4 regions of the Peribacillus sp. SIMBA_075 genome follow, and region 1 is predicted to be linked to each of the others. Evidence: riboswitches for the same ligand, from Rfam matches in the RefSeq annotation. Region 1 holds a riboswitch; each other region holds the start of a gene.
The links. A riboswitch is a leader RNA that binds a small molecule or an ion and turns the genes downstream of it on or off. The one in region 1 is predicted to bind S-adenosylmethionine.
Positions count from the first base shown of each region.

Region 2: another riboswitch for S-adenosylmethionine. It lies ahead of SB775_RS19905 (ABC transporter permease); the one in region 1 lies ahead of SB775_RS15005 (O-acetylhomoserine aminocarboxypropyltransferase/cysteine synthase family protein).
Region 3: another riboswitch for S-adenosylmethionine. It lies ahead of SB775_RS13030 (Na+/H+ antiporter NhaC family protein); the one in region 1 lies ahead of SB775_RS15005 (O-acetylhomoserine aminocarboxypropyltransferase/cysteine synthase family protein).
Region 4: another riboswitch for S-adenosylmethionine. It lies ahead of metK (methionine adenosyltransferase); the one in region 1 lies ahead of SB775_RS15005 (O-acetylhomoserine aminocarboxypropyltransferase/cysteine synthase family protein).

Region 1 covers NZ_JAWRYN010000019.1:20,729-28,310, reverse strand. Annotated here, with positions in the region: gene SB775_RS15015 (methionine ABC transporter permease) at 1-186, opposite strand, end outside; gene SB775_RS15010 (methionine ABC transporter ATP-binding protein) at 179-1,213, opposite strand; SAM riboswitch class I at 1,378-1,489, opposite strand; gene SB775_RS15005 (O-acetylhomoserine aminocarboxypropyltransferase/cysteine synthase family protein) at 1,608-2,918, opposite strand; SAM riboswitch class I at 3,018-3,123, opposite strand; gene SB775_RS15000 (thioredoxin family protein) at 3,260-3,568, opposite strand; gene SB775_RS14995 (toprim domain-containing protein) at 3,572-3,937, opposite strand; gene gcvH (glycine cleavage system protein GcvH) at 4,030-4,413, opposite strand; gene SB775_RS14985 (arsenate reductase family protein) at 4,511-4,867, opposite strand; gene SB775_RS14980 (acyl-CoA dehydrogenase family protein) at 5,009-6,796, opposite strand; gene SB775_RS14975 (acetyl-CoA C-acetyltransferase) at 6,868-7,582, opposite strand, start outside.
Region 2 covers NZ_JAWRYN010000033.1:35,419-43,000, forward strand. Annotated here, with positions in the region: gene SB775_RS19895 (BlaR1 family beta-lactam sensor/signal transducer) at 1-1,225, shown strand, start outside; gene blaI (penicillinase repressor BlaI) at 1,206-1,586, shown strand; SAM riboswitch class I at 1,967-2,077, shown strand; partial or broken gene SB775_RS19905 (ABC transporter permease) at 2,170-2,299, shown strand; gene SB775_RS19910 (MetQ/NlpA family ABC transporter substrate-binding protein) at 2,377-3,216, shown strand; partial or broken gene SB775_RS19915 (ATP-binding protein) at 3,660-4,757, opposite strand; gene SB775_RS19920 (hypothetical protein) at 5,099-5,329, shown strand; gene SB775_RS19925 (GNAT family N-acetyltransferase) at 5,544-6,104, shown strand; partial or broken gene SB775_RS19930 (IS110 family transposase) at 6,340-6,481, opposite strand; gene SB775_RS19935 (LPXTG cell wall anchor domain-containing protein) at 6,672-6,776, opposite strand; gene SB775_RS19940 (hypothetical protein) at 6,948-7,415, opposite strand.
Region 3 covers NZ_JAWRYN010000014.1:99,891-107,472, reverse strand. Annotated here, with positions in the region: gene SB775_RS13030 (Na+/H+ antiporter NhaC family protein) at 246-1,562, opposite strand; SAM riboswitch class I at 1,755-1,862, opposite strand; gene SB775_RS13025 (SOS response-associated peptidase) at 2,186-2,857, opposite strand; gene SB775_RS13020 (hypothetical protein) at 2,918-3,073, opposite strand; gene gltS (sodium/glutamate symporter) at 3,354-4,559, opposite strand; gene hutG (formimidoylglutamase) at 4,589-5,545, opposite strand; gene SB775_RS13005 (LysR family transcriptional regulator) at 5,669-6,559, shown strand; gene ggt (gamma-glutamyltransferase) at 6,734-7,582, opposite strand, start outside.
Region 4 covers NZ_JAWRYN010000031.1:43,522-51,103, forward strand. Annotated here, with positions in the region: gene mnmM (tRNA 5-(aminomethyl)-2-thiouridylate-methyltransferase MnmM) at 1-47, shown strand, start outside; gene SB775_RS19360 (hypothetical protein) at 204-599, shown strand; gene SB775_RS19365 (alpha/beta hydrolase) at 674-1,477, opposite strand; gene SB775_RS19370 (gamma carbonic anhydrase) at 1,688-2,206, shown strand; gene SB775_RS19375 (hypothetical protein) at 2,243-2,443, opposite strand; gene SB775_RS19380 (hypothetical protein) at 2,440-2,697, opposite strand; gene metK (methionine adenosyltransferase) at 2,705-3,898, opposite strand; SAM riboswitch class I at 4,063-4,226, opposite strand; gene pckA (phosphoenolpyruvate carboxykinase (ATP)) at 4,626-6,212, shown strand; gene SB775_RS19395 (nucleotide sugar dehydrogenase) at 6,771-7,582, opposite strand, start outside.

The sequences.
Region 1 (7,582 bases):
ACCAATGACCGCATTGACCGCCCGATTTTCCCATATATTCCCTTTCCCTGTCAAGAACAGGATCAGCCCTAATAGTATGCCTATAAAGAAGGTAGCCACTACAGAGATGCTTGTCATATAAAGCGTTTCTTTCGTTGCTTCTAAAATGGATTCCCAATCTACATTCGGCAATAATTCTTCAAGCATGAGTAATCACCTCCACGCCTACCTGCTGTGCTTTTATGAATTCTATTGCGCGGAGCATTTCATCCTCATTACCATCAAGGTGGATAAACAACGTTCCATATGAACCGCTTCTTGTTTGGGATATTTTACCTTGAACGATATTGACATCCAACTCGAAGTTACGTACGAGCTTGGTGATCAACGGGCTTTCTGCATGATCACCTACAAAAGTCAATTGAATCACTTTACCTGCAGGAAAGCGTTCAAGCAAATGGTCCATCGTTTCTTTCGTTTCTTCTGGTTCCGTTACCTGTTGCACGAAACGCTTCGTCATTTGTTCTTTAGGATTCTTGAATACATCCAGGACAGGTCCCTCTTCAACGACTTGCCCGTTTTCCATCACGGCCACGCGATGACAGATTTTACGTATTACATGCATTTCATGTGTTATCAGAACAATCGTCAACCCCAGGCGCTGATTGATGTCAACAAGCAATTCGAGTATGGAATCGGTAGTCTGTGGATCTAAGGCAGAAGTCGCTTCATCACAAAGCAGGACCTTAGGATCATTTGCAAGGGCCCTGGCTATTCCCACCCTTTGCTTTTGCCCTCCGCTTAATTGCGAAGGATATGCCTTTTCTCTGCCTTCCAATCCGACTAACTTGATCAATTCGTTCACACGCCTGGTGCGTTCAAGTTTTGAAACTCCTGCAATTTCCAATGGGAAGGATATATTTTCCTGAACGGTCCTGGACCATAATAGATTGAAATGTTGAAAAATCATGCTGATTTCCTGACGTGCCTTACGGAGCTGAGCCCCTTTAATTTTTGAAACTTCCTTCCCAGCCACCACAACGGATCCCTCTGTAGGTGTTTCCAATCCATTGAGCATTCTGATCAAAGTACTTTTCCCCGCTCCGCTGTAACCAATAATACCGAAAATCTCGCCGTTATTTATTTCAACATTCACATTATTTACTGCCTTAATAGTCTCACCGTTTCCTTTTCCTGTTCGGAAAAGCTTACTTACTTTCGTCAATGTAATCATTAATGCTCACCTCTTTTATCCAATAAAACCTATGAACTTAGTTGATTTCTCTACATTATTAGTCAGTTTTTAATACCATTTTTTCCTTTCATGAAGGTTTTCCCAAATGAAATAGAAAAAACCTTTCTGCATGAGCAGAAAGGCAGGTGAAGAAGCTGGCCTTCCTCTCATCTTCCAAAGTAATTAAACTTTGTGTGAATTGGCACCTTTCCAAGGAATCTCCTTGTCGGTTGCCGGGTTTCATCGGGCACATCCCTCCACCTCTCTTGATAAGAGCTAATATATAGAATATTTGTACAACATTAAGTTCTTTAGTATGGGGAAATTTTATCATAGATAAAAAAGGAGTGCAATGTATATTATTTCTAGTAAAAGAATGAACTGGACTTTTTGCTTAAACCGTTTTAGACGTCAGGGAGACGATATTCGTCGCTTTTTCAATTGCCTGCTCTAAATCTTCTATTAAATCCTCTGCATTTTCAATCCCGATGGATAAACGGACCTGATCAGCACGCACTCCCGCTTTCGCCAGACCTGCATCATTCAATTGTTGGTGGGTCGTACTGGCAGGGTGGATGATTAAACTCTTAGCATCCCCTACATTAGCTACATGGGACCATAATTCCACCGAATTGATAAGTTTTGCCCCGGCTTCGCGGTCACCCTGTATTCCAAAAGTCACAACAGATCCTGCTCCCTTAGGCAAGTATTTGTCCGCAAGGGCTTTATCTGGATGATCCTCTTTACCGGGATGTGAAACCCAAGTCACGGCAGGGTGATTTTCCAAATATTGAATAACAGACTTGGTGTTCGAAAGATGCTCTTTCATTCTTACATGCAGCGTTTCAAGTCCAAGCGTAAACTGGAATGCACTTTGGGCACTTAGCGCAGGACCTAAATCACGAAGCAACTGCACTCGGGCTTTCGTTATAAAAGCAGCAGGTCCAACTGCATCGGCGTATACAAGACCGTCGTAGCTTGGGTCTGGCTCCGTAAAGCCAGGGTAGTTTGGCGAGTTCCAGTCGAACTTCCCTCCATCCACTATGACACCGCCTAACGTCGTTCCATTTCCCAAAATCCATTTTGTAGCGGAATGGATGACAATATCCGCCCCAAAATCAATTGGTCTGCATAGATACGGTGTAGCGAAGGTATTATCGATAATTAAAGGTATCCCGGCTTCGTGGGCGATGTCCGCTACTGCTTCTATATCAAGGACCCTCAAACTTGGATTTCCGATCGTTTCAGCAAATATGGCTTTTGTTCTTGGCGTAATTGCCCTTTTGAAACTTTCTGGGTCATCAGGTGAAACGAACTTCACCTTAATCCCATATTTAGGAAGAGTATTTTCAAAAAGATTATACGTGCCGCCATATAATGTAGAGGCTGAAACAATTTCATCCCCTGCACCGGCAATATTCAGGATTGACAGTGAGATGGCTGCCATTCCGCTTGCAGTTGCCAATCCGCCGATACCGCCTTCCAATAAGGCCATTCTTTCCTCAAAAACACTGACCGTGGGATTATGGAGTCGTGTATATATATAACCATTCTCCTTTAAACCAAATAAATTCGCTGCATGGTCTGTGTCTTTGAACAAGTATGCATTGCTTTGGTAGATAGGGACTGCCCGGGCACCTGTTTCATCAGCTTGCAGACCGCCATGAACACTCAATGTTTCAAAACGCAACTTTTTCTCTGACATATGATTTCACCTTTTTCTATGGATTTAGTTGGAATTTCATGAAAACCTGGCCTTTCATAAACAAAAAAACCACTTCCACAAGAAGAGGTTTTAAAACACACCTCATCTTCCAGAGCCAACACTCTGCTGGAATTAGCACCGTATATAAATTTATACCGGTTGCCGGGCTTCGTCGGGCCAGTCCCTCCGCCACTCTTGATAAGAACTATTAAATTCAGCCGTTACTTACTTAATTCAAAATATAGCATTTTAGAATTAATCAGTCAATGAATTGTTAGAATATTCTTTTTTTGATTTCAATTTGGGAGCATAAAAAAACCAATCCGGTTCTGATTGGTTTCTTAGCTGATTTCCTTAAGCAATCCATACAAATAAGGAACGGATTGAAAGGCATATATTTTTTTGTGCAGCTGTCCTTTTTTGAAAAGCAATAAACAAGGGACACTTTCAATTTCATACGATTCGGCGATTGCTTGGACATAGTTCATATTCATTTTGCCTGCCTTCAATTCCGGGAAAAGTTCCATGGATATCGTCAGCATCTTGGAAGCCACCTGACAGGTACCGCATAAAGGCGTATATAAATATAAACAAAAGGTTTCCCCTTTTTCAACGGCAATCTTACACTCTTCTTCTTTCCATTCCTGCATCAATTAATCGTTCATCCTTTGACTTAAAAATTTCATTTTCACATTCATATTGGCAGATAAAAGCACAGTTGCGATATGATGTTCGGGTGAGCTTTCCACTTCTTTGTACATTTTATTAATATACAGGTGGTTCGCTTCCGGCATTTCCCTTCGGAATTGCTTCCGCAGCTTTTCTCCTGATTCATCTGCGTCAAACAGGAGATAAACATCACGTTCCATCAATTCATCCACTAATTCATCGAGCTTAGTTAATGATATGGTCCCATTCGTACATCTTATATCCACATCTTCATTTAAAACGGAGGCAACTTTTTTTCTATCGGAACTGCCTTCTACAATGATCACTTTATCGAACTCGCCCCATTCCATGTCATCACTCCATCTCACGAATTATGTGCGCAACTGCAATTGTACAAAATGAAAAAGAGAGCAGGCCTTTCCAGGCCCCCCTCTCCTTTATTTTAACCGTTAATCAAACTTTCATATTCTTCAGCGCTCATCAGATCTTCAATATCACTGCTATTTGATGGTTCAAGCACGATCATCCATGCTTTTTCAAAAGGAGATTCATTTACATATTCAGGGTTGTCACTTAAATCTTCGTTTACTTCAACAACCTTGCCACTAATTGGAGCATAAAGCTCAGAAACCGTCTTAACGGATTCCACACTTCCAAATGGCTCGTTCGCTTTCAGTTCATCACCGATTTCCGGAAGCTCAACGAATACGATGTCCCCAAGCTCGGACTGGGCGAAAGCAGTAATTCCAATGCGCACTGTTCCATCTTCCGTTTTGACCCATTCATGTTCTTTAGTGTAACGAAGTTCTTTTGGTGTTGTTGTCATTATTTTAACCCTCCATATGTACATCTTTTTTTATCTATTCCATTATAAGGCAGATCTTATGTTTTAGTAAGGAATTAACCAAATATTTTGTTAAATTTCAGTTCCAAACCTGATTGAATTGCTCTTCTTTGAAGCCTACCGTCACTTTGGTACCATCCGTAACAATCGGCCTTTTCAGAAGCATGCCATCTGTGGACAATATATCAAGCATCTCTGCATCAGAAGCTTCTTTCAGCTTATCCTTTAAGCCCAGCTCCCGATATTTTTGACCGCTAGTATTGAAAAACTTCTTCAACTCTAAATTGCTGATTTTATATAGTTGTTCGATTTCAGTTCGCGAAGGCGGGTTTTCCGCTATATGGATTGCTTCATATTGCAGTTCATGATTATCCAGCCACTTTTTCGCATTACGGCATGTGCCGCATTTTGGGTACCAATATAATGTTAAGCCCATCGTTTCACCACCTATCATTAGAATACCCGTTTTCACCACGCAATACAATGAAATATCCTTTGAATTCCCAATGAGATTTCATCAAAGGAAATAAAGGGAATGCCTTTACGGGCATCCCCTTTACAGATTCTGATTTATTGCTTATAGCGCATATTTTTCCGTTTCGATTACCTTAACCGAAGCTTCACGTTTTTTCGCAATGACATTGATTGGAGTGTGTCTTGTCAGCTTGCGAAGGGAAGCAAGCATGATGCGAAGTGTGTCGCCTGTTTCAACCGCAATTAACGTTTCCTTTGCATGTTGTTCTATTTCATTGAAAGCTTCCTGAACGAAAATTTCCGTATAAAGTACTTTTTGTTTGTTCTTCTCCAGCCCCGTAGACGCAATTGCTTTTTCCGTACGTAACACAACGGACTCAGCTGCATAGGCAAGGGAAGCTATATCAGCAATGTTGGAGAGGATTTCTTGTTCTTGATCAAGGTTTTTCCCGTATTTCTGTGCAGCAAGGCCACTAGCCAAAATACCGATTTTCTTAGCGTTTCTAACAAGCATTTTTTCTTGTGCCAATGGCTCATCGCCAGGCTCTTCCGGCATCATCATCATTAATTCCTCTTGCAGGCTTTGTGCCTTTTGAAGAAGTGGCAATTCCCCTTTAAGTGCTTTTTTCAGGAAAGTTCCCGGAACAAGCAATCGATTGATTTCATTTGTACCTTCAAAGATCCGGTTAATACGGGAATCACGATATGCTTTTTCAATTTCATACTCCTGCATGAAACCATAACCACCATGAAGCTGTACACCTTCATCCGTAACGTAATCCAATACTTCGGAGGCGAAGAATTTATTCACTGAACACTCAATTGCATATTCAGCGATTGCAGCTGCCATTGATTTTCCATCTTTCACTTGCTCATCCGTCAACTTGCTCTGTCTTTGATCATAAAGTCCAACGGTACGGTAAACAGAGCTTTCAGCAGCATAAATTTTTGCCGCCATTGTTGCAAGTTTTTCTTTCGTCAAGTTAAAATCGGAAATTTTCGTTTTGAACTGTTGGCGTTGATTCGTATAAGCAGCTGTAATCTCAAGGGCACGTTTAGATCCGCCGACAGCACCCACGCCTAACTTATACCGGCCAATATTCAGGATATTGAATGCAATGACATGCCCTTTTCCTGCTACACCCAAAAGATTTTCGACTGGTACAAGAACGTCTTCAAGGATTAATGTACGTGTAGATGAGCTTTTGATCCCCATTTTCTTCTCTTCAGCACCAGTTGATACGCCTTTATAATCTCGCTCAACAATGAAAGCAGAGAATTGTTCGCCGTCGATTTTAGCGTAAACACAGAAGACATCTGCAAAACCTGCATTCGTAATCCATTGTTTTTCACCATTTAAAATATAGTGGGTTCCTTCTGCATTCAATTTCGCTGTCGTTTTTGCTCCTAAGGCATCTGAACCTGAGCTGGGCTCCGTCAATGCATACGCAGCAATTTTCTCTCCCGTTGCCAGTAAAGGGAGATATTTTTTCTTTTGTTCTTCATTCCCGAATAATACGATTGGCAAAGATCCGATACCTACGTGTGCACCATGCGTAATACCGAAGCCGCCTGCAAGTGCCATTTTTTCTGTAATTAATGCCGAACTGATTTTATCAAGACCCAATCCGCTGTATTCCTCAGGAACGTCAGCACCAAGTAAACCGATTTCACCTGCATGCTTCAGTAATTTAACAGAACGGTCAAATTCATGGTTCTCTAAATGTTCAACCTGCGGCAGAATTTCATTCACTACGAAATCCTCAGAAGTTTTGGCAATCATTTTATGCTCATCGGAATAATCTTCAGGTGTAAACACTTGATCATACGTAATATCCTCTACTAAAAAGGCTCCGCCTTTAATGAGGTTATCTTTAGTTTGATTCGACATGTTATTTCCTCCTAAATGTTAATGATAGTAAACCCGCCGGAAGCATGTTGACAGCTTCTGGAAAGGGTGGGTCACGCTAATAATTCAAATACTCCGGCAGCTCCCATTCCGCCGCCGATACACATTGTCACGACTCCGAATTGTTGGTTTCTGCGCTTCATTTCATGAAGCAGGCTTAATGTCAATTTTGCTCCTGAACATCCTAGGGGATGGCCCAAGGCAATGGCTCCACCATTCACATTGACAATCTCTTCATTCAATCCCAGCTCACGAATGATTTGAATGGATTGGGAAGCGAAGGCTTCATTCAATTCAAATAAACCAATATCGGATAACTCAAGGCCTGCTAGTTTTAAAGCTTTAGGGATGGCTGCAATCGGTCCGATGCCCATAATTTCAGGTGGTACCCCCGCTACAGCAAAGGAGCGGAACTTACCAATCGGTTTCATCCCTAATGAAGATGCCTTTTCCCCATCCATGACCATGACCGCGGCTGCTCCATCACTCGTTTGTGATGAATTCCCTGCTGTTACGGATCCTGTAACAGAGAATGCAGGTCTTAGTTTTTTCAGCACTTCAACAGTCGTTCCTGGACGAACGCCCTCATCCTCCGCAAATGTGAATGATTTTTCCTTTAATTTAAGATCAGGCCCCACTGAGCGGAGGGTTACGTCAACCGGCACGATTTCATCCGAAAACTTTCCTTCTGCAATGGCCTTAGCCGCCCTTTGATGACTTTGTACAGCAAATGCATCTTGATCGGCTCGGGAAATTTCGTACTTTTTT
Region 2 (7,582 bases), on a different contig from region 1:
TAGCTTGAAAAATTACGAGTATATCTTTCTTCATGAACTGAATCACTATAAAAACAAGGATTTGCTGACAAATTACTTGATATTATTCTATCAAATCATTTATTGGTTTAATCCCCTTGTTTGGCTTGCTTTTAGAGAAATGAGATTGGATCGGGAAATCGCATGTGATACATCTGTTTTACAGTTACTGGATGATAACTCTTTTAGTGAATATGGAAATACTATCATTAATTTTTTGGATCTTTCAAAACGGTCAAGTAATCTACAGTTAGTGACACAACTAAACGGTTCGAAGCTTCAAATCAAAAAACGAATTGAACAAATTTCTGCCTATAAGCATTCCGCAAAAAAATCAATAAGGAAAAGCGTCTTTATTTATGTGTTGGCCACTATCATTTTGACAATCCAATTACCTATCGTTTTCGCATTTGCGACGGAAAACGACCGATACTATTTTAAAAATGACGGAGCAGTTTATGAGGATTTACATCAATTCTTTAAAGGGTATGAAGGAAGCTTTGTTTTATATGATCAAAACGCACAGCAATATCGCATTTATAATGAAGAAAAAAGCACTTTGCGGATATCACCTGATTCCACATACAAAATCTATAGTGCCTTATTTGCTCTAGAATCAAATGTGATATCACCCGAAGAATCCAAACTTTCATGGGATGGGACTGAGCAGCCCTATGAAGCTTGGAATATGGATCAGGATGTCTCATCTGCTTTACAAAAATCTGTAAACTGGTATTTCCAGGAATTAGATCGCAGGACAGGATTTGAAACAATTCAATCCAATCTACAAGCGATAAACTATGGGAATTCCGATGTATCTGGGGAATTGGGTGAATTCTGGAACGAATCCTCATTAAAAATTTCTCCAGTCGAGCAAGTCCAGCTGCTGCAAGCCTTTTATAACAATCAATTTGGATATAAGGAAAGGCATATCCAAGCCGTTAAGGAAGCACTGCTCATAGAAAAGAATGAGGAAGCTCGCCTATCAGGAAAAACAGGTACAGGAACAGTGAATGGAAAAAACATCAATGGTTGGTTTATCGGTTACGTAGAGACGAAGAACAATACTTATTTCTTTGCTACCAATATACAAAATGAAGATGATTCATCTGGAAGCAAGGCGGGAGAAATTACTTTATCAATTTTAAAAGATTTAGGAATCTATAAAGAAAATGGAGGGGAGAAAAATGGAGAAAAACATTCCTAGCATATCAGAGTCAGAATGGGAAATCATGAACGTGCTTTGGGATAAAGCCCCTCAAACAGCAAATGACATCATAGTTTCCTTACAGGAGAGTACCGATTGGAAGCCGAAAACCATACGTACCCTTCTCGATCGATTGGTTCAAAAAGATGTAGTAGGTGTCAATAAAGATCAAAGAGTTTACACCTTTTACCCGCTCTATACACAGGAGGAGTGCCAGCGTGCCGAGACCGAATCATTTATCAAACGTATCTATGGAGGGGCCATGAAATCCATGCTGGTCCAATTCATTCACGAAGATGCCCTATCTGATGATGATATCAATGAACTGCGCTTTATTTTAAATAAGAAACCTAAAAAGTAATAATATTTAAAAAAGCGATTTGGGATTTTTCCAAATCGCTTTTTTCGGTCAAAATCGAAATAACGGCGGACATATTTCCCATGTAATGATCTGTGTGGTTTGATACGAAAAAAATCAGAACTTTCGTCTTAATAATAGTTATGCATGAATTTAATTCAATAGATGTTTTTTATCACGCTTCTTGATAGTGAAGGCTTCTGCAGGGCCTGGAACAAGCAATCGCAAAGGCTACAGGAATAAAACATTTAACGCAATCATCCGCAAATTCAAATTAATTGAACAATTTTTTGATTGACACTGCCATACGGTCATGATAAGATCACTCTCATACTATATTTACTGAATTTAAAATATTTCGTTTAATTGAATATAATGTTTGACTCTTATCAAGAGAGGTGGAGGGACTGTGCCCTGTGAAGCCCGGCAACCGTCAGTTATTTAACTGATATGGTGCCAATTCCTGCAAAGCAATGTGCTTTGGAAGATGAGAGAAAGGATTGTTTAACCAACCTTTCTACTCATGTGTAGAAAGGTTTTTTTGAGGAGAAAAAACTTTCCTTTCCCCTACAGACTAACATACTAAGAGCTGCTGCCAGCATTAATTTCAGGTATTACAGTTACAACAATCCTTCTAGTTGGTTGCGGGGGTTGGTGCAGGTGGTTTAGGTAATTTGTTATATCTTGAAGGGTTTCAGCTCAATAATAATGATGTTTAGTCATTGTTTTTTATTCAATTTATAGGTGATATATGTACAACAAAAATAGATAAACGATAAGGGAGAAATGAATTATGAAAAAGTGGATATCAACTTTAGCAGTTTCCTCAGCATTAGTATTAAGTTTAGCAGCTTGCGGTACGACTAACAGCGGATCAGATTCTTCAGACAAAGAAAAGAAAATCCTTGTGGGTGCATCAAACATTCCACATGCTGAAATTTTAGAACAGGCAAAGCCATTATTAAAGGAAAAGGGAATTGATTTAGAAATTAAAACATTCCAAGATTATATTATTCCGAACACAGCGTTAGCTGATAAAGAGATTGATGCAAATTATTTCCAACACGTTCCATATCTTAAATCAGTGTTAAAAGAGAATCCAGACTATGACTTTGTAAATGCGGGTGCTATTCATATTGAGCCAATCGGCATTTACTCTAAAAAGTATGATAGCTTAAAAGATCTTCCAAAAAACGGTACAGTTATTATGCGTAATGCTGTAGCTGAACAAGGACGTATTCTATCTATTTTTGAAAAAGAAGGCGTTATTAAGCTAAAAGAAGGCATCAATAAAACAGAAGCTACGATTAATGATATTGTAGAAAATCCTAAAAACTTAACTTTTAATGCAGATATAGAAGGTGGCCTATTACCTCAAATTTATAATAACAACGAAGGTGATGCGGTTGTTATTAATGCGAACTATGCGTTAGATGCAGGGCTAGATCCGCTTAAAGACCCAATCGCTGTTGAATCGGGTGAAGATAATCCATATGCAAACATTATCACTGTACGTAAGGGCGATGAAAATAAAGAGACAGTAAAAGCGTTAGTAGAAGTACTTCGCTCTAAAGAAATACAAGACTTCATTACTAAAAAATATAAAGGTGCAGTCATACCAGTATCTAAATAAAACACCCTTTCATGAACTATACCCCGAATAATGGACACTTCGAAAAAGGTCCATTACTCGGGGTTCTTCTATGTCTATACACTAGAAAAGCAAAAAATCCGTTTACAAAAAGCTGCTTAATAGAAGATACAAAAACTTAAAGCGTAAATTTCTTAAACATAAATACTTAACTAAACTCAAAGTCTTAAGGAGGAAGCCCTACTATGAATTTTAAAATGCAAAACAAACAAAATCTACTAATTGAGAGAATTACGGATCAACATCTAGTTATTCTGTGTGGATATTGCCGTCGTCACGGTCAATCCTCTCCATGTCAAAAGAAACTAAGAAAATCGTGATAATATGCAATCCAAAAGTGATATAAAGATTACATAAAATATTGGATAAGATATACCAATCAATATTTGTAAGTAGTCATATCTAGTCGACACCTACGTATGTAATCACCGAAAAGCCTTTCCCATGAAAGAAATTAAAAGAATCCTTTGATAAGAAAGATAATAGATGGGAAGAATAACATTAACTGTTGTTCCTTTATTCATTTCACTTTCAATAACTATCTTTCCTTGATGTGCTTTCACAATTTCATAGCAGATCATTAACCCTAAGCCAACCCCTTTTTCTTTGATACTATAAAAAGGTTCTCCAAGATATGGGATACGTTCTCTTGGAATCCCACATCCTTGATCGATAAAACAAATACTTACTTGATGACTATCAAGTGTATCGATTTGAACCAAAATTTCTCCTCCCGTTGACATCGCTTCAATTGCATTTTCTAAGATATTGATAAACACTTGTTTTATTTGGTTTCCTTCACAAGGTATGTAGGGAATTTCTGATTTAAGCTCTGTTCTGATCTGTATATTTTTCATCATTGCTTGAGGTTGCAGTAGCGTTATAACTTGTTCTGCTAACATGCTCAAATTATTGAGTTGAACCTTTACTGCTTGTGGTTTAGCTACTATCATAAATCTATTTGTGATTACTTCTATTTGTTCAATTTCTGATGATATTACATCTATGTACCACTGATTTTCTTTATTTTTCATTGATTGTATTAGTTGTATAAATCCTTTAATAGTTGTAAGTGGATTTTCATGAGCTATTGCTGTAGCTAATTTTCCTACCACATCCAGCTTCCCTGATTTTCGCAGTAACTCTTCCGTTTTTAAACGTTCAGTGATATCTCGAGTAATAACCATTGCAACTTCTTTTTCACCTAATCTAAAGATATCGATGATTAACTCAGTATCTATTTTCTCTTCTATTTTAAAAACATATTCGTCTCGCAAAGTGAAGTAATGTTTTCCCTTTTCGAAATCTTTTATAATGTTTATAGTTTTAATGTTTTCAGGAAGAAAATCCATAACAGATATGGAAAGAATTTTTTCCTTACTATAACCTAATCTTTTACATGCAACTTGGTTTACGTCGAGAAATCGAATTGGAAATCGATCCTCGTTCAATTCTAATAGGTAAATTGCAACAGTTGCATGTTCAAATAGAGTACGGTATTTCATCTCATTTTCTCGTAATTGTAGAATAGACATATAACTTTCTTGTAATTGTTGAATAGATATATAATTTCACTCCTTCACTTCAAATTTTCTAAATATTCTAAATATTATATATTGGAAAGGGGCTTGATGCAAGAATCCTTATTTATAATTTATTCATATTTTCCATGAAGCATAAAAAGTGGTTCTATATAAATCCTGTTAACCATATGGACAGGTATGAGTTCCCATCTTTTCCGTCTAGACTCAACTATTTGGAATTGCTGAATAGATCCGATTCTCTAAAAAAAAGTATATAAAACTACTTTTTTCGATATTTTTCAGAAAATTTCGACTTTTATATTTACAACATGAAATTTTTCTTGTATGCTAATCTTACTAAATTAAAAGAAGGTGATGCCAATGAAATAAAGAGAAATATAATGCACATTGAGTATCAAGAAAGCTCTGTTTTTTCTAAAGAATTCTTAGCCTTTGTCCCTTTTTTAAAATACGGATCTTCTCTTAGAAAAATACTAAAACTGGTATTAAAAAATAAAAAAATGAAAGGATTAGATTACAAAGTAATGGTAAATCAAGAAGAAATAGTTTAAGCGACCTTGTGTATCCTAATAGGAATGACAAGGTCGCTTACATATTTTTATTTTACCTTATTATCAAAAATCAATGTATCTTAAAATCTATAAAAGCCCCCTTTAGCATTCTAATTCAGTGAAAACCGCTATGCATTTTCACTTATTGCCTATCTCTTATTATTAAAAAAAATCCTAAAACACACCTGAGTTTGCTTATGATTGGAGGGATTTTATGCTTAAGAAACGAGATCTTCATGAAAGCCACGTATTGTACGAACTAATGGCACATCCAGATGTCTTCCCATTTGTACGCCAAAAAGTTCGTTCATATGAGGAATTCTTATTTATGACAAAACAAACGATTGAGGCCGAAGAGCGTGGCGAATTAATTTCTCGAACTATTCTTGATGAGTGGGGAATTCCAATCGGTATGATTACTTTATTCGATATAGAAGATAATTGCGGATTCTTAGGTACTTGGATTGGAAAACCGTATCACGGAAAAGGATATAATAGACCTGCTAAAGATGCTTTTTTTAAAGAGCTCTTTAATGAGCTAGGTATTGAGACGGTTTTTATGCGGATTCGAGAAGAAAATATCCGTTCCATAAAAGCTGCCGAAAAACTTCCTTATGTTATAAAAGCAAATAAAACAAGAAAATCGATGTATGCGCAATTAAACGAAAATGGTGCTGTATATGATTTATATGAAATCCCGAAAGACCAATACACTTTATTTCTCTTACAAAAGGATCTATCATATGCAGACTTTTCATATTTACTTGAAGCGTAGACGTTATCGGTTAACCTCTAAATACAATATTATTCAATTTGTGAACTAATGTACGAATCTGATGAATAAGGCTATACACATTTGAACATTAATTCATAAATGTATACTTTTGTTCTAGGAACATTAAGTTGTGCTATGTAGGCGGGGAATATTTGACGCTTATGCTTTAACAACCTCGTTGATTCTTCCTTTGATCTCATCTAAAATTCACTGGAATATATTGTCACCTAGATTTTTCAAAGAAACACGTTTTACCCAGTTCCAATCCTCTAAAATCGTGCTCTAGCGACATGTTTGTGCTTGGCGAAATGTTCTACTCCGACAATTAAGGTTTCAGAAGTAATTTGAGAGATTTTATGATTTTGGTTATAATTCATTGTAAGGCCTCCAAATAGATGTTCTTGTCCTTGCCAGCTTAGGACACATTCATCATATCAAGAGGTCTTTTTTCATTCAAACCTCATTTTCAGTTATTACAGGAATGCTGCCCCTTTAGTTCTATAAGAAAAGGAGCTGCTGATCAGCTCCTGGTAATGAAGTAAAGCACCCGTTACATGAATTAGAAATTTAATCAGCTTTCTTGGTTCTCTTAAAAAATAAATAACCTAAAACACCTAAAATTAATGCTATACCTCCGAAAACAATAACTTGATATATAATATCCCCTAACATAACCTGTTCCTCCTATTCTAATAAATATACGAGATTTTTTCTAAAAAGGTTTTTCAACTGATAGTTTGATTCTAAAAGTCTTATTAAACTAAACTGACCAGTTAGTCCCGTAAGAAAAAGGTTGCCGTAGCAGCCTTCATTATTGAAAAAGCACCAGGTAGTTATCCTTCCTTAGTTTCTCAAATATACGACACTGTCGCTTCTTTCTACTTGAAAATTTACATCATCTTTATTATTAATCATATAACCAGCATCTTTATAATTCTCAGATTCAAAAGATATACCATATCCATTATTCTCAGGATAACCATATAAATAGCAGACCACTTTTCCATCGTTCAAAAATACAACTTGATTCATTCCTTCATTTACAGTTTCACTAATAGTATCCCATTTATAACCTACCATTTCATATATATCATCTTTCGGGGTATATGGTCCAAAGGAATATACGACATCCCAGTCAAATGGTGTTACATCTAATAAATTTATTGTTTCAACGGAATGTCCAATTGATAACACTTCTTCTTTTAATAACTCTTCGTTTACATCCCATAAATCCTTCTTTAATAGATTTATGAAGATAGCTATACATATTATACCGAAAGCAATAATCACTACTGTCTTTTTAGTTTTCATATCTATCCTCCACCTTGAACAGCAATCTTCCTACTGAAATCAGCCACTTCATTATAAAAATAATTACCAAAATAGGTGTGGATTCTTAATGAACTAACTGCCCCGTTAATTCCGTAAGAGAAAGTGCTCCCAAAGCAACCCCCTTATTGAAGTAAAGCACCCGTTGT
Region 3 (7,582 bases), on a different contig from region 1:
ATGATTCGGGACTTCCACCCTATAGATTGCACCCATGCCGGGCGCACGAAAATAAGCCTGAACCAGAATAAATGGTTCAGGCTTATTTTTATTAGTTTAAACTAATAACCTTATTCATAAATATCTTTTTTCATACCAAAATATTTTTGGTCGCATCTCGTTGCCAAACGGCAATTTTATGGTAATAGTCATAACAACACCCTGAATCCAATGATTCAGGGTGTTGTTTCAAAATTATTCTCATTTTAAGAAGTACGTTTCTTCGCTTCATCATTTCCCGCCTGAAACCGTGGAAAACCAATCAAGATGGCAATAATTCCACAAATCCCAATAAGTATTGGGTAATAAGAATATGGCAAGATGCTTATAGGGGAAATCTTTGCTACCCCTGCTGCAACAAGGAGCTGTGCCCCATATGGAATCAACCCTTGGATGCAACAGGCAAAAACGTCAAGCAAGCTCGCCGATTTACGTGGATCAATCCCATACTTCTCGGCAATATTTTTGGCAAGTGGCCCGGCAATGATAATCGAAATCGTGTTATTTGCCGTTGAAAGGTTCGTCAAACCAACAAGCCCGGCAATGCTGAATTCCGCTCCTTTTTTTGATTTGCTATTTCGGGTCACAAGGTGGAGTAAATAATCGATGCCACCATTATGTTTGATTACAGCTACCATACCTGCAATTAAAATGGCAAGGAAGGAGATTTCATACATTCCCGCCATACCTTCCCCAACCTTTTGAATGACACCCAACGGTTGATAACTTCCATCAGCCAAGCCGATAATTCCGGCAAATACAATTCCGATGGAAAGGACCAGGAACACATTGACTCCTGCCAATGCAGTGATCAATACACAAAGATATGGAAGGATCTTCACCCAATTATAAGCATGTTGGGAAATGTCGGCTTGTTCACCCATCGTTAAAATTCCTAGGATGGCACATGTGATGATGGCCGCAGGTAAAACGATGAAAAAATTCACTTTAAACTTATCCTTCATTTTCGTTCCCTGTGTTCGAACTGCAGCGATTGTCGTATCCGAAATGAAGGATAGATTATCACCAAACATCGCACCACCAATAACGGCCGCCATTGAAAGGGCAAGCGAAATATCTGTTTGCTCACTAATTCCAACCCCAATAGGTGCTAGGGCAACAATCGTTCCCATGCTTGTCCCCATAGATAAAGAAATAAAACAAGCAATAATGAAAATCCCTACCATTAATAGATTTTGCGGAAAAACAGCTAAGGCAAGATTCACTGTTGATTCAACTGCCCCCATGCCATTTGCAACCTTGGAAAAAGCGCCAGCCAAAAGGAAAATGATAACCATTAACATAATATTGGAGTCCCCGGCACCTTTACAGAAGATTTCAACCTTTTGATTGAAAGTCTCTTTCCGATTCATTGCCAATGCAGCTGCTGATGCGATAGAAATCGCTACAATCACCGGAAATGAATAAAAATCTTTAGTGATGATTCCGGAGCCAATAAATAAAATTAAAAAAACGACAAATGGGATCAATGCCCAGGGATTCCCTTTATTGTTTGCACTCATGATGAACACCTCTTTTTATTTTTCGCATGACATGTGTCACAGCCCTTATTCTTTTAACAGTTTTTGCAAATAACGCTAATAATAACCTGATATGCCCACTAATGGAATCAACAGCTTTAAAACTGTCGGCATAAAAAAAGACCTCTTCCTTTAAACAACAAGAAGAGGTCTTTTAATTTATAAAAAACGCCCCCCTTATCTTTCAGGCAAAAATTAGCCTGCTGGATTTGGCACAGCACTCCTATTAAGTCTGCTGCCGAGACATCTTCGGGCCAGTCCCTCCGTCTCTCTTGATAAGAAGATCTACATTATATAATTTATCAAATATTACGATATCCACCAGAAAAGTACCAGACTGGAAACTCGCCGAAACCATCTGAGTTTGTGAAAGTGACATCGAAAGCCATATTGAAAAGCAAATATAAGAGTACAGCATTTTATGTATTTTCGCAAGGTTTAGTTTTAAAGAATTTCACATGTGGACCTTAATATAATAAAGGGCCTTTTACATGTGCAGTAAATAAGGTTTTTTCAATAATGATGTACTTGTTATACTATGATCCAAATCCTGTCTTTTATCAGGAAGGAACTTAAAATAAAAAGAGGTCTAAAGAAAGGACCTCTCAGCAAATTTGTTGTATCAGGTTAGGTGAATTATTTTTAGTTGAGTTCACATCAGTCGATACCTCAAATGCTTCCATCTGTTCAGGATCGAATGATTTTAAATACTGCTGCAGATATGCAGGATCATTAATGGATGGATTCAACCAATCTTTTTCATCTTCAGGTTTTAGGATGACAGGCATACGATCATGAATGCTGGTCATTAGCTCATTAGGAACGGTCGTTATAACTGAGCACGAATAAATGTTGATGCCCTCTGGAGATTTCCAAGATTCCCAGAGACCGGCCATACCAAATGGAGCATGATTCTTAAGCTTTATTCGCATGGGTATTTTTCGCTCGGGTCCCTTCTTCCACTCATAAAAGGAATCAGCGATTATCAAGCATCGTTTCTTCTTATACGCATTCTTGAAGCTTGCCTTCTCAGCAATGGATTCCGCTCTGGCATTGATCATTTTGTAGCCCACTTTTTCATCTTTTGCCCAAAAAGGAATGAGTCCCCACCGAAGATATCCAAGTCGATTCCTAGTCCCGTCATTAATGACGGATAGCACGGAGTGGGAAGGTGCAATATTGTAACTGAATTGGTATTCTTCATCAAATGATCCTTGAATATCGAACCGGTCTTTTATTTCTTCAATGTCAGTGAAAAGGGTGAAACGTCCGCACATAATATCGCCTACCGTTTTAAGATTTATTACAGTGTAACAAATGGAACGGGCAGGTACAAATCAGCGTTCTAAAATCCTGATGTCGGTAAATGGTTGATTGAATAATTCGCTGGAAATCAAAAGTGTTCCAAGGACCTCTCTTTCATCTTCAGCTTTAATGATTTCCGACAAAATTAATGTACTGCCATTCCTGACCGTTACATTATATTCATTCATAGGATCCCCCCTCATAATGCTAGATGGTTGTTATTATAAACCAAAAACCTACAAGTATCATTATTGACCTTAAGCAGAGTCGTGGTTAATCCACTAATGAGGAGCCTATACAGTGGCTCCATTAAACTTGATTACCCTTAAGATTAATCACCCGAAGCAATCCGAGACCCTCATTTCATAGTAAAGGAAGCTTGTAATCTTCCATTTGCATTCAAAATAACTTATAGATAAAAAAGACTGTCCATGAATGAAATCAAAGACAGTCTGGTCAGAAGGTTTTTCACTTCAACAAATTTATACTGGTAATGATAATAGGGATAGCAAAAAGGTCGATGAGGAATGCCCCTACGATCGGTACGATAAGAAATGCCCTTCTCGAAGGACCAAATTGACCTGTAATGGCAGACATATTAGCCATTGCGTTGGGAGTTGCCCCTAATCCATGTCCGATAAAGCCACCAACCATGACAGCTGCATCATAATTCTTACCTAGTAATCTGAATAATACCAATGTACCAAGAAGTACTATGAAAAATACCTGGACGAAAACAATTAGAAGCATCGGCAATGCCAAATCGGCCACTTCCCATAGTTTTATGCTCATTAAGGCCATAGAAAGAAAAATCCCCAATGTTACGTCTCCGATTAGATCGATGCTTTTCATATCCACAGCTTCTCTTTTAAAACCATCAAGAATATTTCTAACGATAACCGCTACAAACATTGCTCCTACATAGCTTGGCAAAACAAAACCGGTTGAACTCGAGAAAAGCTCTCCTAAGTAAGAACCTGCTGCCATACAGAATGTTATGATCAGAATCTGGATCATGAAGTTTTGGGCGTTGATCCCCTTGGGTGAATCTCCGTTCGCTTCCACGGCTGCTGCCACTTCATCATCAATATCCGCTTCGGATGGCTGTAATTTATACTTAGTGATTAAATATTTAACGGATGGACCACCAGCTAACCCGCCTGCAACCAAGCCAAAGGTTGCTGCTGCAAGTCCAATGGATAAAGCGGAACTAACCCCAAGATCTTCAATTGTCCCGCCAAATGCAGTAGCTGCCCCATGGCCTCCTTCCATCGAGATGGGGCCCATTACTACTCCTAATAAAGGCTCTAAATCAAGTACGGTTGCAAGTGAAACTCCTATCATACTCTGAAAAAGAGCCAGGGCGCCGCAAGCCAGCCAGTAAATGACGAGCAGTTTCCCACCTAGCTTAACAAGTTTAAAGCTTGCCCCTAACCCTACAGTTGTAAAGAAAGTAAGCATGAAAAGGCTTTGTAAAGTAGTATCCAATGTTAAATTGATCAATCCAGCCTGTCTGAAGATTGTCACAAGTATCGCGAACAATAATCCTCCCACTACTGGAGCCGGTATGCAAAACCTTTTAAGGATGGGAATCTTCCCAATTAACAGTCCACCCGCCAAAAGCAGTGATACGGCGAGAAATAAAGTTGTGATTTGATTTAATTCCAGATTCATCGTATGTCTGCCCCCAGATGTATAATTTATTATTTAAAATGCAGCAATACCTCATTTATTAAATGTGCTGCCAATGTAACGGTTTTATTATTTTCGTCCAACGAAGGATTCACTTCCGCGATATCAAAGGAGAGGATCTTTTCGTTTGATACGACATGCCTAATAATGGCACGGACCAATTTCGGATTCAGTCCAAATGGAGAGGGTGCACTTACCCCTGGTGCGTAGGCTGAATCAATAACGTCAGTACATAATGTAAGAATGATGAAGTCATTTTTTTTAACGAATTCATTTATCCGCTGCTTGGTTTCATTCATTTCGTTCAATGACAAATCTTCTTCCAATATGTAGTCGACCTTACTCCTCTCAGCAGTTTTAAACAGGGCCTTCGTATTTCCCTGTTTCTGAATTCCGACACATAAATATCCACAACTTTGATCTTCGTCCAAAATCTGTTTAAACATCGTTCCTGATGAACTTTCTTTTTCATAAGGCCTCATATCAAAGTGAGCATCAATATTAATAATCCCCAATCTAGCCTTTGGTCCAACGTATTTCCTTATCCCAAGATAATGACCATAAAGGGTTTCATGTCCTCCGCCAAGTATGATAGGAATCGCTTTACTCTCCAATATCTGGGCAACAGCTGATCCCAGTTGAGCTTGGGCATCCTCCATCTCTGAACCTTCACAGATTACATTTCCAGCATCCACCAGTTCGGTTTGGGAGGATAAATGACATGGTAATTTCGCCAAGGACTGCCTTATATGATCAGGACCCTCTGCAGCACCAATCCTGCCTTTATTTCTTTTGACGCCTTCATCACATTTGAAGCCAATCATTCCAAAGGTTCTGGATGCTTTGGGAGAGGTGTTTAATTCCGAAATCGGTGACAAACGCACTCTTTGGTGGTACCTGAAGCTGTCCATTTCAGAATGGGAATCAATCCTTCCATTCCAATAATCTAAAATCGGTTTATTATACATAATTTCTCCTTTATTAAAAAAATTCTGAAATATCTTTTTTAAAAATTATAATTGAGATAATATATAATTACCAATACAAAATTTTAATATATCTATAGTTTTAAACTATAGAAAGGAGAATATATGGATCTTCGCCAACTACGTTATTTCACTACCGTTGTCCAGGAAAAGAATTACTCTAAAGCTGCTAAAATACTGCATATATCTCAACCTTCCTTAAGTAATGCCATAATGAAATTAGAAAAAGAAGTTAGTTTTCAGCTTTTGGAACGTAATACAAGGGGACTTGAGCTTACGGAAGCAGGGGGGATTTTTTATACGAGATCTGTGGATTTGTTAAGAAGATTCAATAATTTTCAAGTGGAACTTGAGGAGATGAAGCATGTTGGAAGTGGAACAATATCTATAGGTTCCATCGAATCATTCAAAATCTGGTTCCCGAAGATAATCAGGAATTTTAAAATCAATTATCCTAATATCCATTTCAAAGTCAGGGAAATATTGGGGGAAGAAAAGGTTATCGAATCGTTAAATCGGTTTAATGTTCATTTCACCATCACGAACCAGCCAATTAACCATGAGAAAATCATATCTGCACCCCTATACAATGAAAAATTCGTGCTTTTGGTCCATAAAGATGATGAATTAAACGAAAAAGAGTCTATCACTTTCCAAGACCTTGCAAAGAAAGAATTGATCATTAGTACAACTGGATTTCAAACAAGAGATGATATCTTAAAAGCATTCAAGCATGAAAAGGCACTTCCCAATATTATTTACGAAATAGAAAGACTTGAAACAGCTTGCAGTTTGGTGGAAGAAGGACTTGGTGTTACAATTTTACCGGAAAGCTATGTAAAATCCGTTACAACAACCGATACTTCAATCCGTGCAATAGAATCTAATTTTTTGGAAAGGACTGTATACCTGGCATACTTGAAAGATCGATATCTGTCACCTGCGGTATGTAAATTAGTTGAGGAGATACATCGCTTTTTTAATGAGAGTGATTGAATCGACTAACTAAAAAAGCAAATCTTCACTGAAAAAATGCACAAAAAAATATTCCCCTTTCTGCACAATGCACAAGGGGAATATCATTAGTCTGGACCGTTTCACTTCCAATATCCTTCTTACATCTTTTTAAAGGAATCCCTGTCTGGACTGGTTATATTAGTCAGGATGAAATCAATTCGTGACGCTACCATCATCGTCGGGATCTTCAAAATCCGCTGGATCTTTTTCCAATAGTGCCTCTTTGTCTGTTTCGTTCCATTTTGTTTTATATCCTAACGATTTCGCTACTTTTAACACCGGTAAATACGATTTTTTATCTGGTTCATATGTTCCTAAGTCACCTGCTCCAATTACACCCAATCCAAGTAGCAATTTGTCTGATTGGATATAGGGTTTTTCATCTATCAGTTTCATTTGTTCAGCAGTATAGGGATAAACGGCTCCATTCACCTTTAAGGTAAACGGTCCTTTCTTTTCTTCTTTTATTTCTTTTGGCTTTTTAGCTTTATAGGAAACATCATACACTCCTTGAACAGTTCCTTCTCTCGTATTGTCGGCTCCTCCATACATTTTCCCTGTTTCATAATCAAAAATGACAGCTTGCACATTACCGATATGTTGGGGTTTTTCTTCATAAACATGGCCTTTTGCCATTAACTCCAGCCTTGTATTTTGTTCAATTCCCGGTTCCCATCTAACTGTAGGATAACCAGCAGAATAAATACGTGGAGCTAGTATGGCATCTTGAATTCGCATATGATGATCAAGCACATTCATAATCGTTTCAGATACCGATGCTATTATCGTCGCTCCGCCTGGTGAACCAATGGCCATGAAGGGATTGCCATCTTTTAATACGAAGGTCGGGGACATACTGCTTCTTGGTCTTTTTCTTGGTTCCACCTGGTTAACGCCCCCCGGTGTGGCATCAAAATCCGTCATTTCATTATTAAGCATGAATCCATAATCAGGTACCATGATACCCGATCCGAATACTTGCTCGATTGTAGTCGTATAAGC
Region 4 (7,582 bases), on a different contig from region 1:
ACCAAGCCAACAATCCGCCATTCATTGTGGCGATTGAAAAGAGATGATCGCTCCTGACACCGTTCTTTCGGAACGGTGTTTTTTCATTTGAAGGAAATGGCTACCCCTCAAATGATCGGCAGCAAATTTCCAATCATAACTTTTTGAATTTTTTGTCTATAATAATTATAATTAAAGAAAATAGATAAGAGGGTGTAGAAAAAATGGAACAGTTGCCTATTTCATTACTGACCGATATATTGACAGAAAGAATCAAAAGGGATTCGAGTGAAGAGTACGGGAATTTTGTCAGATCGCTTAATTCATTGACAGAAAAACAAAAAAACATGGAAGACCTCAAACAATTTGAAAATCATTTTGATAAGTTCCTGCCACAGCTCGATTTAGTGATTTCCACACAAAACCATGATGAAATCATGAATATGAAAGCGACGCTTTTAGATTTATTCGCTAATGACTTGAGCTTTAAATCCATCTATCTCCTATCCACCGCCTTATCCAATAAAAATGAACTTACACATTTGAGCCAATTTATGTATCCGGTTACTTTTTGGGCACCGGTCATCAAATCGTACGAATTGCTTACAAAAGCAGGTTGATCCATTTCAAATAAAAAAAGCTGCTGAATGTCTCACTTCAGCAGCTTTTTCAATTATCCCGCAGGATTTACCGATCAAACGACATACCCTAATATCTTTAAACGATTTTCAACAAAACTCAGCGCATATTGGAATACATCATCACGCTCAGGTTCGTTGAAGATTTCATGATAAAGCTTCGGCCATTCCTTATATTGCTTTTCACTGGCCAGGTTATAATTAAACCACTCACGAACCGCCTTCTTATTCACGATTCGGTCATCTCCGCCCTGCATGACCAAAAGCGGCACATCCTGAAATTCGGGAATCTCTTCAAAAGCATCCTTCATCGCCTGTGCAAGCTCGCGATACCAGCGAATCGAAACCTTCGTGATATATAATGTATCGTTTCTATCGGATTCACGAATTTCCGCACTTCTCGTCGCCATTTCAGGTGTCAATCCGGAATCTACCCTTAACTGAGGCATCGTGATGTTCAAACCATGCGAGATGGTTGTCAGGAACTTCCGCGGCTTCGTCACGAGGCCTAAACATGGAGAAGAAAGAATCACCCCTGCAATGTCCCATTCCTCTTCCTGAAGAAGGCGTATCGAAATCAAACCGCCCATGCTATGTCCAAGTAAAAAGACCGGCAACGAATATTCGTAAGCCTCTTCTATCCAGCTTTTCACTTCGTCTAAATATTCATCAAAGGAATCGATATGTCCCCGGTAGGCGCGAGTTGTCATACCCTGCCCTGGAAGGTCGCCCATGACGACATTGTATCCAGCTGAAAGCCACATTTGTGTTAACCACTTATAACGGCCGTGATGTTCCATCGCCCCATGAATGATGACAATGACGCCTTTTGCGTCTCCTTCTGTCTCCCATTTCCACATTCGAAATCCCCCTTTCACTTTTCACTTGTTGTATACGATCCATGATAGTTAAAATAATATATATAAATTATAACCATATTCGTGATTTTCGCCAAAAAAGAAACCTAACAAGTTGTACATTTATATTATAAATAGCCAAGTGTATTTGCATACGGTATATTAAAATAATACATAAAAACATTCACTTCGGAAAGGAAATGATTGAAAATGATTATTTATCCGTTTAAAGGTAAAGAACCTGATATCGCTGAAAGCGCTTATATTGCTGAAAATGCTGTCGTGACAGGTGATGTGAAAATTGGTGAAGAATCGTCAATTTGGTTCAATTCCGTCATACGCGGCGATGTATCCCCAACCATCATTGGGAACAAAGTCAGTATACAGGATAACAGCGTTCTGCACCAAAGCCCAAATAATCCATTGATCATCGAGGATGAAGTAACCATTGGCCATCAGGTCATTTTACATAGCTGTAAAATCCGAAAAGGAGCTTTGATCGGCATGGGCTCGATTGTGCTTGATGCAGCGGAAATCGGCGAAGGGGCTTTTATAGGTGCAGGCAGTCTCGTTCCCCAAGGCAAAGTCATTCCACCGAACATGTTGGCATTCGGACGCCCAGCTAAGGTCATTCGTGAAATCAACGAAGAAGACCGTCAGGATATGGAACGTATCGTACGCGAATATGCTGAAAAAGGGCAATACTACAAAACGGCAGAACGTATAAAATAAACTGAATATAGCGGGAACTTATAGGACGCACCAAACTTACGAACTCACGAGTATATGAGCCAAATTCACGAGTAAATGAACCAAACTCACGAGTAAACGAGCCAAATTCACGAGTAAATGAACCAAACTCACGAGTATTCGCACCAATCTCACGAGTATTCGCACCAATCTCACGAGTATATGCACCAACCTCACGAGTATTCGCACCAAACTCACGAGTATTCGCACCAAACTCACGAGTATTCGCCCAAACTCACGAGTATTCGTACCAAACTCACGAGTATTCGCACCAAACTCACGAGTATTCGAGCCAAATTCACGAGTAAATGAACCAAACTCACGAGTAAACGCCCAATCTCACGAGTAAATGAGCCAATCTCACGGGTATATGCACGTGAGTGGATTTCTATGGGATTTCTTGAATTACTCCCTCTGACGGCAAAATAAATCAATAAAAAAAGGTGTCCGCTATAAGCGGGACACCTTTTCATTTATTGATTATGCTTGTGCTTTTAATGTTTCTGCTTTATCTGTGCGTTCCCATGGAAGATCGACATCTGTACGGCCAAAGTGTCCGTATGCAGCTGTTTGTTTGTAAATCGGGCGACGAAGATCAAGCATTTTGATGATACCGGCTGGACGAAGGTCGAAGTTAGCGCGAACTAGGTCAACAAGGACTTCTTCGCTAACAGTACCAGTTCCGAATGTATCAATCGAGATCGATACAGGCTCTGCCACACCAATTGCGTATGCCAATTGAACTTCCGCTTTGTCAGCCAGGCCAGCTGCCACGATGTTTTTCGCAACGTAACGAGCAGCATATGCTGCAGAACGGTCAACTTTAGTAGCATCCTTACCAGAGAATGCACCGCCGCCGTGACGAGCGTATCCGCCATACGTATCAACGATGATTTTACGTCCAGTAAGACCAGCATCCCCTTGAGGTCCGCCAATTACGAAACGGCCAGTCGGGTTGATGAAGTACTTAGTTTCAGCATCGATCAATTCAGCTGGAACAACTGCTTTGATTACATGTTCTTTTAAATCTGCTTGAATTTGTTCAAGCGTAATTTCTGCATCATGCTGTGTAGAGATAACGATCGTATCAACACGTACAGGACGGTTATTCTCATCATACTCCACAGTTACCTGTGTTTTACCATCAGGGCGTAAGTAAGCAAGCGTTTCATCTTTACGAACTTGAGCCAGTCGGAATGAAAGTTTATGTGCCAATGAGATCGGAAGCGGCATAAGCTCTTCAGTTTCATTACAGGCAAATCCGAACATAAGACCTTGGTCCCCTGCACCGATTGCATCGATTTCTTCCTCTGACATGTGTCCTTCACGAGCTTCCAATGCTTTATCGACGCCAGCTGCGATATCGGCAGACTGCTCATCAATTGAACTCAATACAGCACAAGTTTCAGCATCGAAACCGTATTTCGCACGTGTGTAGCCAATTCCTGCAATCGTATCACGAACGATACGCGGAATATCCACGTAAGCGGATGTTGTAATTTCTCCAGCAACAAGCACAAGACCTGTTGTTACACTTGTTTCGCACGCAACACGTGCATTTGCATCCTTAGCAAGGATAGCATCTAAAATGGAATCTGAAATCTGATCACAAATCTTGTCCGGATGGCCCTCTGTAACAGATTCAGAAGTAAATAGACGTTTCTTTGACATCATATTTCCTCCTTGGAAGTTAGTATGTTGTAGGCATAAGCCTGATTTTTTACGGAACTCGTTTCCCTCATTAGTTTCAACTATAGACACAGAATTACTTATTAAAAACACAAAAACCTTCCCTGGCAAATGAGGAAAGGTTTAAAATTCTGTCTTCTATCCTTTCACTCTTATCGTTCAAGGGTTTTTTACCTTGCTCAGGTTAGCACCATCACCACTATTCCTTGAAGAACCATCGCTTTATTTTCGGCGATCGGTCTTGGAGTCAAGTTCAATATGGCAGGTTGCTGGGTTTCAAAGGGCCTGTCCCTCCACCAACTCGGGATAAGAGAATCCGTACAATTTAAGATATTATCGTATCTGGTTGGAATTTGTCAATGCTTTTCTAAAAAAGAACATTTCCCCCATAATGGCGTTCACGTGAAAATACGTGTTGGTTCAACGTCCTTAAAGGGTTTCCAAGCCAGGGCGAATAGAAATAATGAAAATTGCCATTAATAATAGAACATTGAGAACAAGAATTGGAAAGGCATCATGATTTACCATTCAAAATTAAGATGCTTCCATGAAAGTATATGCGATCATCCTGACTCGGTTCCTTCCCATTTAAAATGATTAATGCGGCCAGTTGAAAATTATCACAAAAAAAAATAAATAGTATAGACTATTTAAATGAATGTGTTATACTAATTGTAATATAAAAACTTAAACAAAGGAAGGTACCTCATATATGAATTCTGTAGATGTTTCTAATGAGTTACACCAATTATTAACAGGAAACAATGTTCAAACTCAACTTTCAGTTCCTCAATTGGTTGAAAAGGTATTGAGCAGAAACGAAGGCGTTTTAACATCAACTGGCGCAGTAAAAGCTGAAACCGGCAAATATACTGGTCGTTCACCTAAAGATAAATATATCGTGGAAGAAGCATCTGTTAAAGATAAAGTCGATTGGGGTTCAGTGAACCGGCCAATTTCCGAAGATGTGTTCAATAAACTATATAATAAAGTAGTTGACTACCTAAAAGCAAAAGAAGAGATTTTTGTTTTCAAAGGTTTCGCTGGTGCAGACGAATCATCACGCCTTCCTATCCAAGTTGTTAATGAATATGCTTGGCATAATCTTTTCGCCCATACTTTGTTCATCCGTCCAAACGAAGAGGAACTAAGAGGTCACGAATCAGAATTCACAATACTTTCGGCACCTAATTTCAAAGCAGATCCAGAAGTGGACGGAACTTCTTCTGAAACTTTCATCATCGTTTCATTTGAACGCCGCACCATCCTTATCGGCGGAACGGAATATGCAGGAGAAATGAAAAAATCGATCTTCTCGATCATGAACTACTTACTTCCAGAGGCTGGAATCCTTCCAATGCATTGCTCTGCTAACGTAGGACGTGAAGGGGACGTCGCTTTATTCTTCGGACTGTCCGGTACAGGTAAAACAACGTTATCCGCAGACACTAATCGTAAACTGATTGGCGATGACGAGCACGGCTGGTCTTCTAACGGTGTTTTCAACATCGAAGGCGGCTGTTATGCGAAAACGATCAACCTTTCACGCGAAAAAGAACCACAAATTTTCGATGCGATCCGTTTCGGTGCCGTATTGGAAAACGTAGTTGTTGATCCTGAAACACGTGAAGCGAACTATGATGATAGTTCATTAACAGAAAACACTCGTGCTGCATACCAAATGCAAGCGATCGATAACATCGTGAGCCCAAGTATCGCAGGACACCCAAATACAATCATTTTCTTAACAGCTGATGCTTCAGGCGTACTGCCTCCAATCAGCAAGCTTTCCAAGGAACAGGCAATGTTCCATTTCCTAAGTGGGTACACAAGTAAATTGGCTGGTACTGAAAGAGGAGTAACTTCACCGGAAGCTACATTTTCAACATGTTTCGGTTCACCATTCTTACCGCTTCCGGCTACACGCTATGCTGAAATGCTTGGAGATAAAATTGACGAGCACAACGCAAAGGTATACCTTGTCAACACTGGATGGACTGGCGGTGCATACGGAACTGGCAGCCGTATGAAACTTGCTTACACTCGCGCGATGGTACAAGCGGCACTTGAAGGCGAATTGGCAAATATCGAGACAATTAAAGACGATATCTTTGGTTTGGATATTCCACTTCATGTTCCTGGTGTTCCTGACGAAGTGCTTCAACCAATCAAGACTTGGGAAGATTCTGCTGCATATACACAAGCAGCAACAGCTCTTGCTGCCCAATTCCGTGAAAACTTTAAAAAATTCGGAAGCGTTCCAAGTGAAATCGAAGAACTTGGCGGCCCGACAGCATAATAAATTGTACCCAAAAGGACCAAGCCCTTGCTTGGTCCTTTCTTTATAAACTGACTAAGCTGAGCAAAAAATCAACCATTACAATCTCACTGCTGTAAAAGCCACACATTAGCCTGAAGCGCCAGGCAAACCAAATCTGCTCTTCACATGTCCGCATAGGAAGTCATATTTACAGAACATATAGTATTATCCAATCTATACTTTTGAATTAAAAACAGCCAAGAATCTGTCTCCTATGTTCCAGCTAGTGGCTATCATTCCATTTGTTCAGAAAGCCCGGGGAAAGGTCTCCTGAACCAATCCTATACATCCTGCTGGCCATATAATAAACGAGAAGTTCGTCATCCATTTTCCATACTATAAAACCACTCCTCTTGCCCGCCCCACCTCCTCCTAACTAATATAGACTTCGCTGCAAATAAAAAATTACAGGTTCATCCTATTATTATTTCAAATGATTTTTTAACATGTTGCAAAACTTAAAGGGTGCTGACTGAGTCAACACCCTTTATTCTCTATCCTATCCATTTCCGGCCTTGCAGCAGAAGCAGTTGTTTATTAGATAATCATTTTGTTCCTTACTTCTTTCAAATGCTCTGTTTTATATTCGAATACATTGCCTAAGTTGACAATTTGGGTGTTATGTTTATTTGCATCAATGCAATTTCGAGTATCCAAAATTATTTTATGAGCCATCTTATTCGAAAGTTTGTCATAATCCATTTCTTTAAATTCATTATGATCAGTTAAGACAAGAATCAGGTCGGCATCCTTTACAGCGTCTTCGACAGAAACGACTGGCATTTTTCCAGATTGGACATGTGGGTCATGCAAAGATACTTCCACCTGATCCATGCTCATCAGGATATTTACAACATCAATGGCCGGGCTTTCACGGATATCATCTACATTTCCTTTGTAGGCAAGTCCAAAAACCGCTACCTTCGGTTTACGGATACCTTCAAGTAACATCCTGACACAATTGACGATATAATACGGCATAGAAACGTTCGTGTCGCGGGCTAATTTGATGATTCTAGCTGTCTCAGGAGCTTTAGCGACAATGAAATAAGGATCGACCGCGAGACAATGTCCACCTACCCCTGGTCCTGGTTGATGAATATTTACACGTGGATGCTTATTTGCCATTGATATGACATCCAATACATTGATATCCAATTGGAAGCAAACTTTAGCCAACTCATTCGCAAGAGCAATATTCACATCACGGAAGGTATTTTCCATCAACTTGGACATTTCAGCCGTTTTCGCATCCGTACGAATGATTTCCCCTTTAACGAAAGTTTCATAGACAAGGCTTCCTTTGTAGGAGCAGGCTTCTGTAATGCCGCCGACGATTCGGTTATTAT